Regions from separate parts of the Bacteroides fragilis NCTC 9343 genome, predicted to be linked through region 3. Evidence: riboswitches for the same ligand, from Rfam matches in the RefSeq annotation. Region 3 holds a riboswitch; each other region holds the start of a gene.
What was found. A riboswitch is a leader RNA that binds a small molecule or an ion and turns the genes downstream of it on or off. The one in region 3 is predicted to bind cobalamin.
Positions count from the first base shown of each region.

Region 1: linked by a shared signal. The riboswitch ahead of BF9343_RS16805 (anaerobic ribonucleoside triphosphate reductase) and the one ahead of BF9343_RS07290 (TonB-dependent receptor plug domain-containing protein) in region 3 are both predicted to bind cobalamin.
Region 2: linked by a shared signal. The riboswitch ahead of accC (acetyl-CoA carboxylase biotin carboxylase subunit) and the one ahead of BF9343_RS07290 (TonB-dependent receptor plug domain-containing protein) in region 3 are both predicted to bind cobalamin.

Region 1 is NC_003228.3:4,104,155-4,107,283, reverse strand. It holds gene BF9343_RS16805 (anaerobic ribonucleoside triphosphate reductase) at 1-1,506, opposite strand, end outside; cobalamin riboswitch at 1,541-1,723, opposite strand; gene trhA (PAQR family membrane homeostasis protein TrhA) at 1,847-2,497, opposite strand; gene BF9343_RS16795 (diaminopimelate dehydrogenase) at 2,639-3,129, opposite strand, start outside.
Region 2 is NC_003228.3:3,938,235-3,941,363, reverse strand. It holds gene BF9343_RS16095 (acetyl-CoA carboxylase biotin carboxyl carrier protein subunit) at 1-309, opposite strand, end outside; gene accC (acetyl-CoA carboxylase biotin carboxylase subunit) at 314-1,828, opposite strand; cobalamin riboswitch at 1,967-2,186, opposite strand; gene BF9343_RS16085 (cation:proton antiporter domain-containing protein) at 2,370-3,129, shown strand, end outside.
Region 3 is NC_003228.3:1,842,263-1,845,391, reverse strand. It holds gene BF9343_RS07300 (DUF5106 domain-containing protein) at 1-668, shown strand, start outside; cobalamin riboswitch at 1,395-1,602, shown strand; gene BF9343_RS07290 (TonB-dependent receptor plug domain-containing protein) at 1,773-3,129, shown strand, end outside.

The sequences.
Region 1 (3,129 bases), 2.3 Mb from region 3:
ACGGGCTTCGATGGCCAGGCGAGGCATGTTCAGCGTGGTGAACGAAAGGTTTCCGCGTCCCAAAGACGATTTCTCGCCGGCTACATTCTCAAACACACGCGTACGGCATCCCATGGTGGCCAGTTCGTAACGGTAACGTTGCGGGTCGTTGGCGTCCCATTTTTCGTTTTGGTTGAACGGGGCATCCAGGAACATAAAGTTAGGGAAGAGTGCTTTTGCCGTAGTGTGGCAAGCTTTCAGGAACAAGTCGAAGTTGGGTGCTTCAAATTTTAATTTACCTTCCATGGCAGCATCGAAATTAGCCATAGCCTTTTCATAATCGGCTTCTGTGTACGATACTCCGTTTTTTATCTTGAATATCTGAATGGGGAACACCGGCACTTCTCCCCTTGTGCCCAGTCCCTCTACGGTTGCTTTCAGTAATTCTTCGATCACCATGCGTCCTTCGGCCGAAGTGTCTGTTCCATAATTGATCGAACTGAACACTACCTGGTTTCCGCCGCGTGAGTGCATTGTGTTCAGGTTATGGATAAAGCCTTCCATGGCCTGGTGCGTATCTTTCTGAGTCTGCACAAATGCTTTCTCTATAATTTGGTTCAGATGTTCTTTGTCGATATTGATCTGTAGGGCAGTCAGAGCCATGCGCAGCGTTTCGCGTTCCAGTTCCGATGCTTTGATGGACGACAGATGTTCGGCAATCACTGTACGGATAGCCTTTTCTTCTATCTCTTCACCCTTGTTCATTTGTACATAGAAGCTGATGAATGATGCCAGGTGTTTACGGAATGATTTGCTCACACCTTTTGCCATAAAGAAGTCGAATGCCGGTATGGCCTGACCTCCGTGCTGTTCATTCTGGTTAGTCTGGAAAATAATGGTAGCCAGGGTAGCATAGCTTTGAATGCTTTGCGGGGTACGTATACTGCCGTTTTTGGTGCGGAATCCACGTTCGAAGAGGTCATCCATGTCATATTGGATGCAAGTCGTCGTTTTGGTAGGATAGTAATCCAGGTCGTGGATGTGGATGTCTCCCAGTTGGTGGGCTTCGGCAAAACGTTTCGGCAACAGATATTTATATGTATAGTCTTTGGTTACTTCCGAGGCGAATGTCATCATCTGTCCGGCGGGAGTATGACTGCTCATATTGGCGTTGCTCAGGTTGACATCGTTTTTGTCAATGGCTACGATACCGTCCATCACATGCTTCATCTGGGTCTTTTTGTCTCGTTCGGTATTTCTCCATTCCCGATAGATGATGTACTTTTTGGCTACTTCCGGACGAACCTTCATCAGCTCTTTTTCTACCAGGTCCTGAATTTCTTCTACCGTAATGGTAGGAGATGCAAATTGTCCGATTACATTCATCGTGATGTCAGCAATCAATTGCTGTTCATCATTGATTCCTGTGGCACTAAACGCTTTTGATACAGCGTTCTTGATTTTACTGATGGAGAAGTCCTCCCTTTTACCATCTCGTTTGATGATACAAATTTCCGCGTAGTTCATAACTTTAACTCCCGAAAGCTTTAGATTTTTTTTAAATATGTTTACTTTTTCAGCAGGTCTTCTGACTTATCTCTCCCTCGCAACGCCTTCCCACGCTGGGCGCAGTGGCATAGTGTGCGGATTCTCAGAGAATTACAGCAGCGGGTACTGTCGCCGATTTGCACAGCGTTCCCTTATGACTAAACCTCTTTTTAGTACTGAAATCTGCTACAAAGGTAACAGTTAAAGCAATAAGTTGTTCTTGTTTTAACAAGAATTTTTGGAGAACTTTTCTTTCTTCCTGATACAGAAAGTTTTCCAAAACGGGAAACTTTTGGAGAGAAAAAGCGAATCGGGTTTGCTAAAGAATCAACCAGATGGCTATGATATGGCCTATGCTTCCGCCTAGACAAAACAGGTGGAAAACGGCGTGCATATAAGGTTTTCGCAACGAGTAAAACACGGCTCCCATGATATACGAAGCTCCTCCTCCGAGAAGCCACCAGAAGGCGGGAGAGGCTCCGATGGCGGATAGGCAGTCCATTAGTGGTTTGAGGGCCACCAGGATGGCAGAGCCCATCCCTACAAAACAGATCGTCTCGAGATTGCTGTGTTCTTTCAGTTTTTTGAAGGCTAATATGAATCCTACAATAGCCGACAGCCATACAAAAGTGAAGATTCCCCAGCCCCATCCGCCGGCATGGCGTAGCACTAACAGGGTGAACGGAGTGTAAGTCCCTGCTATGTGCAGGTAAATGGCGCCGTGGTCAAATTTGCGCAGAAGTTCTTTCCGCTTGCCGGGCCTGGAGCCGTGATACCAGGTTGAACTGATGTACGATGCCAGCATCCCCACCAGATAAGCCAGTACACAGCCTGTTGCCCAATAGGGGTGAGGGTTGGCGAGCGCCTTTTCCAAAAGAAAATATCCTGCGGTGATGCCCAGCAGGGTGCCTGCGCCATGGCTTAAAGTATTGGACAGCTCTTCGCCGCGTGAGTACCGTTTGTTCTTCATTGTGTGTAAGCCGGAGTGTTTATCTAATAAAAGATGACCGCAGATTTTTATCTTTTCGATTATCGGTGATAATTAAAAAGAGAATCTGCGGTCGTCCTTTCCTTGTCTTTGGAAATAGTTTGTATCAGACACTTGGCTTTTTTATACCAGGTGGCCGATCCATTCTTCACGGTCGCCCGGAAGCAGATCGATAACCGGAACTTCCACCATGGTGTAACATCCCGGCTGCTGCTTCATCGAAGCACGTGCTACGCATACCAATACCTGTGCGGTCAGTGCGGGGTTGTTGATGCGCATATTGAATTCGAACAGTTGGTTCTGGGTTTTTCCGGATACACCTTTGCGGGTCAGGTTTACACCGTGTCCCATGTCCAGCAGTGCGTCTACGCTCGGCACTTGTTTTACGTGTGTCTCGTCGTTAACGAAATAAGCGTCCGATTTAATGGCTGCTGCCACTTCCTCGAATTTATATCCGTCTTTCAGTTCGATGTATACCATACGGCGATGAATGCCTGTTCCGGTAGGGATAGTCATCGATAAAGCCGCTTTCACTCCATCGATAGCTTTGACGGCTACCGTATGGCCCATACTCATACCCGGACCGAAGTTGGTGTAAGTGATTCCTTTGGGGG
Region 2 (3,129 bases), 2.1 Mb from region 3:
GGGCGAAGTGATACGGTCGTTCTGCTCCTCTTCACCTTTCTTGCGCATGCGCAGGTATTTCGCCTGGCTGTCTATAATCTCGACATTGAAGCTGCTGTAGTGTGTATTCACTTTGTAGCTCTTTCCGTTCTCTTTGCGAATCAGTTGGGCGTTGGAGCTGCGTCCGTCCATCAGGATGTTGCAATTCCCGTTCTCTGCCATGACAACGTCCGCTTCGAACGTTTTTCCGTCGATGGTGAGAACCACTTTGTTGTCTTCCTTGCTGACCAATTCTATTTCGGCCACGCGATTTCCTATATGTATTTCCATACTTTTATATTCTTAATACCCCTTTGTGCAATCCAAATTCTTTCCACTTGCTGATCGGGCGGTTATCCGCTGCCAGTCCGCTGTTGTTTTCTTCCAGGTTCATCAGGTAGTCCATGTAGGCGGCAATCAGCGCAATGTTTTCCGCACGCTCACTGGTGCGCGTGATGCATTGCTGAAGCACTTCACCGTTTTTGGCGATGAAGCCTGTGTCATAGTGTCCTTCCACAAAGTCGGGTGTATCCATGATGGCGCGCAGGTAACTGATGTTGTTCTTTACGCCCGTCAACTTATATTCGTGAAGCACGCGGCGCATCCGTTCGATGGCATATTCCCGTGTGGTGGCCCACACGATCAGTTTGCCGATCATCGGATCGTAATAAATCGGAATCTCGTATCCTTCGTATACATAGCTGTCGATGCGTACTCCGATACCGTTGGGTTCTGTGATTTGCTTGATGACACCCGGGCTGGGCATGAAGTTCATTTCCGTATCTTCCGCACAGATGCGGCATTCGATGGCGTGTCCCCGTTGCTGGATGTCCTCTTGTCTCAGTTGCAGTACCTGTCCGTCGGCTACCTTAATTTGTTCTTTTACCAGATCTACGCCGACTACTTCTTCTGTGATGGGATGTTCCACTTGCAGGCGGGTGTTCATTTCCAGAAAGTAATAATTGCGGTGCTTGTCCACCAGGAATTCAATGGTTCCCGCGCCGATGTAGTTCACGGCCTTGGCAGCGGCTACTGCCTTTTCGCCCATGTCCCGGCGCAGTTCCGGTGTGATAAAAACCGAAGGGCTCTCTTCTACGATCTTTTGGTTGCGGCGCTGCACCGAGCATTCACGTTCGCACAAGTGAATTACGTTGCCATGCTTGTCGCCCAGTATCTGGAACTCGATGTGATGGGGTTCTTCCACAAACTTCTCCAGATAGACCGTGTCGTCTCCGAACGAGGAAAGCGATTCGCTCTTGGCTGTTGTATAGGCTTCGGCCACTTCGTCTGCATGATGAATCAGTCGCATTCCTTTTCCGCCACCGCCCATCGAGGCTTTCAGCATTACCGGATAGCCGATTTGGTTGCAGAGTTCTACGGCTTCCTCAACACTTTTCAGGTTGTCTTGAGTGCCCGGAACTACCGGTACCCCGGCTTCGATCATCTTGATGCGTGCCGAGATTTTATCTCCCATGGCTTCCATTGTTTCCGGGTCAGGACCGATAAAGGTGATGCCTTCTTCCCGGCAACGGCGGGCAAAGGTTGCATTTTCCGATAAGAACCCGTATCCCGGGTGAATGGCGTCTGCGTGGCATGACTTTGCCACTTCAATGATTTTTTCTATATTCAGATAACTCTCTTTCGATGCTGCCGGTCCGATGCAATAAGCTTCATCGGCGTAAAGCACATGTTTCGCTGTTCGGTCCGCTTCCGAGAAAACGGCAATGCTCGTTATTTCCATCTCCCGACAGGAGCGCATCACCCTCACGGCAATTTCACCGCGGTTGGCGACTAAGATTCTTTTAATCATATTCATTTCTCAATTAAATGCATATACATATTCGCGCTTTTCCACCCTGCGGACATACGTCCACCCGATGAAAACACAGTATTTCTACGATTTGGGGCTTAACAACGATGCTTTCTTTCCTAACCCACGAGGAGAGAATGCTCTTATTCACGAATGGCAGGTCTTCTGACTGACTCTACATCTTACCGGGACCTTCCCGACAGAGTTTGCTTTTTCTGTCAGTGGTACGAAATTGGCTGATTGATAAGATGCTATACAGAGTTTCACAGCAGCGGGACTGTCCGGGATTTACACCCGATTCCCTTTTAATCTTCGTCCGTTGACCACGGATTCCGAACCAATTCGGCGACAAATATAGAGAAATATTGAATAGGATGGATACTTTTTGCACGAAAAGTTCAGTTTTGTGCAATGCCCCCGCAGCTTTTTTTCAAAATAAATGTCATATATACGGAACACAAACGGACTACCGATTGTTCTTTGGGTACAATAAACGAGCATAAAACGGAATGAAGTACTAACGAAATATACATACCATACTATGTCACATTTACCTACCTTGATTGCTGACCTTGCCTTAATACTGATGTCCGCAAGTATCATTACTCTTTTATTTAAATGGCTGAAGCAACCCCTGGTCCTGGGATATATCGTTGCCGGATTGCTGGCCGGGCCTTATGTCCGCATCTTCCCGACTGTTGGCGATATGGAGAACATCAATACCTGGGCTGAGATAGGAGTTGTCTTTTTGCTTTTTGCTCTCGGACTCGAGTTTAGCTTTAAAAAATTGATGAATGTCGGATCGGCAGCGTTTATTACGGCAACAACCGAAGTGATCAGTATGTTACTGATCGGTTTTATGGTGGGGCATCTGTTGGGGTGGAGTACGATGAATTCTGTGTTTCTGGGTGGAATGTTGTCCATGTCGTCTACCACGATTATTATTAAAGCCTTTGATGATCTTGGTTTGCGCAGCCAACGGTTTACAGGCATTGTGTTTGGAACCTTGGTGGTCGAAGACCTGATCGCTATCCTGATGATGGTCATCCTTTCTACTATGGCGGTGAGCAAAGAGTTTGTGGGTGAGGAACTCTTGATGAGTGTCCTGAAAGTTGCCTTTTTCCTGATTTTGTGGTTTCTGGTCGGTATATTCATCCTTCCGTTCTTCCTGAAAAAAGCAAAGCGGTTGATGAATAATGAAACTCTGTTGATTGTCTCTCTCGGGCTTTGCCTGGCAATGGTCGTGCTGGCTACCCGTACCGGTTTTTCGGCTGCGCTGGGTGCTTTCATTATGGGATCTA
Region 3 (3,129 bases):
TGTTGGAACATGTGCCCTTGCCTGTGGCACAAACTGCCATGAAAGAAACTTTCAACCGGGCGGAGAAGAACCGGAAGATGCTTCATTTCTTTGAGGAACTGGCCGATAAATATCTGTACGATCCCAACTCGCCTATGCGCAACGAAGAATTCTATATCCCGGTACTGGAAGCCCTGATTGCCTCTCCCGCACTGGACGAAACGGCGAAGATACGTCCGCAGGCACGGTTGGAGCTGGCACAGAAGAACCGGTTAGGCACTAAGGCACTCAACTTCACCTACACATTGGATTCGGGCGTCAAGGGTACGCTTTATCAGTTCCCTGCGGAATACACACTGCTGTTTATCAACAATCCGGGTTGCCATGCGTGCGCGGAGATGATAGAGGGGTTAAAGGCTTCTCCGGTCATCAACGGATTCACAGCCGCCAAGAAACTGAAAGTCCTGTCCATCTATCCGGATGAAGAATTGGATGAATGGAAAAAGCACCGCAACGACTTTGCGAAAGAATGGACCAACGGATATGATAAAGAACTGGTCATCAAAAACAAAAACCTGTATGACCTGAGAGCCATTCCCACTCTTTATTTACTGGATAAGAACAAAACCGTATTGCTGAAAGACGCCACCCTGCAAAAGGTAGAGCAGTATCTGGCAGAACGCGGCTGAACAAGCATACCGAAGCGGGGCATTTCACTCCAAAGACATACGGAAGGTCGGGTTATCATTTTGACAGAATGATAATCCGACCTCTCTATTTTCCGTTCTTTCGGGCCGATACACGGCAAGGTTCTGAAAAACGCTCCCTATTCGATTGCCCGTTCATCCATTCGACAGTAATTACCTCCTTTTATCCACCGGAAGAAAGCTACCTGGAAATGTTCCGTCCATAAAGCAGTTTTTTAGAGACAAACCCGCTCTTTCCGACACTCCCCGAACGATCATATCCGGTAAGCAACCGGAACAAAACCCGGAGCTATAAGTCCCGGTTTTCATGACAATATATGTAATGGAGCATAACATATAGAGATATTTGAAAAAGAAGTAAACCTTTTTGGAAAATGCTTACTTCTTTCGGAGCAAATGTACCCGTCTTTTGGAGTGAACGCCTGCTTCTTTTCTGCAAAAGCCCGGCTCTTCACCACTCAAAACCCGGCTTTCGGGGCAGAAAAGCCGGGCTTTCCTCCGTTTTTTCTTCCGGTTCACCGGTTTTAGAGAAAGAGTGTGTCAGCCCAAAGAGCGATTATCCGTCATTCTGACATCATTATCGCCCGGGGTCAAGACAAATGACACCGACTGTTTACGTTATTCCGATCACCTGCCCGATGCTGTTCCGTCCGCTCTGCGATGCACAAAGAATAATCACAAATTAGTATGCTATTTCTAATATTCTTTTTATCTTTGCAGTGCATTGGTTTGTATTCTCCGTGTTCCGGGGATGCAATTAAAAGGGAATCAGGTGCAAATCCTGAACAGTCCCGCTGCTGTAAGTTTCACATCAGATTGTTGTAAGCAACCACCACTTGCCACTGGGAAACGTTTCCTGGGAAGGCGCTTATCAACAGAAACGAGTCAGAAGACCTGCCTGTGCATCTTTTTCATTGCTTTCGAGGAAAAAGCGTTGAGTCTAATGAGCCGGAACTATTCCATCCGTCATTTTATTCATCACTCTGATTCAGAGAAAGTAAGTTATGATAATAAACTCTGCCAAGTTTATTTAGTGTGTCCGGCCGAAGTGAGTTCGTCCGGACATTTTAACAACAAAAAACAAAGATGAATATACTCAGATTACCTAAGCTATTATACTCCTGTGTTGCTTTCTGTTGCTGCCAGGCTCTTACCGTTTCGCTTTCCGCCCAGCAGCAGAAAGTAGATACTGCCCGTACTTATTCAATCCCCGAAGTAACCGTTGCCGAAGCATACCACACCCGCGAAGTGAGAGCCATGGCTCCCACTCAGGTGTTCTCTAAAGAAGAACTCAAAAGCCTCAACGTATTGCAAGTGTCGGATGCCGTGAAACACTTTGCCGGAGTTACGGTGAAAGACTACGGCGGCATCGGCGGACTGAAAACCGTTTCATTGCGGAGTCTCGGAGCCGAGCATACCGCCGTGGGATATGACGGAATAACGATCAGCGACTGCCAGACGGGGCAAATAGACATCGGACGTTTCTCACTGGACAATGTAGACCGCCTGTCACTCAGCAACGGACAAAGCGACAACATCTTTCAGCCCGCAAGGTTTTTCGCTTCCGCCGGGATACTGAACATACAGACACTGACACCGCAATTCAAAGACAACCGGCGTACCAACCTGAGTGCCTCGTTCAAAACGGGTTCGTGGGGACTGGTCAATCCGTCTCTCCTGCTCGAACAGAAACTGAGCCGTAAATGGGTGCTCTCCGCCAACGGCGAATGGATGTCGGCCGATGGTCATTATCCTTTCACATTGCATTATGGCGAGGACAATGACCTGACCTCCCGTGAGAAACGGAAAAACACGGAAGTGAAAAACCTCCGTGCCGAAGCGGGATTGTTCGGCAACTTCTCGGATACGGAACAATGGCGGCTAAAGGCCTATTACTATCAGTCGTCCCGCGGACTGCCCAATGCCACGACTTACTATTACGACTACTCTTCACAGCATCTCTGGGATAAGAATGTCTTCGTGCAAAGCCAATACAAAAAAGAATTCAGCCGCCAATGGGTCTTCCAGACTTCGGCCAAATGGAACTGGAGCTACCAACGTTATCTCGACCCCGACTATAAAGGTTCGGAAGGCAAAACGGAGAACAGTTATTACCAGCAAGAGTATTACCTCTCGGCTTCGGCGCTCTACCGGGTGCTCAGCAACCTCTCTTTTTCGCTTTCGACAGACGCGAGCATCAACCGGCTGAACGCGAACCTGAAAGATTTCGCATATCCTACCCGTTATTCGTGGCTGACGGCTTTTGCCGGAAAATACGTTAACGACTGGTTGACGGCATCCGCCTCGGTACTGGCAACGGTCATCAACGAAGAGGTGCGCCAAGGCAGCGCCGCAGCCAACCGGCGGAAACTCTCTCCGTACGTCAGCGCGTCGTTCAAGCCCTTTGCCAGCGAAGAGTTCCGCATCCGCCTGTTCTATAAAG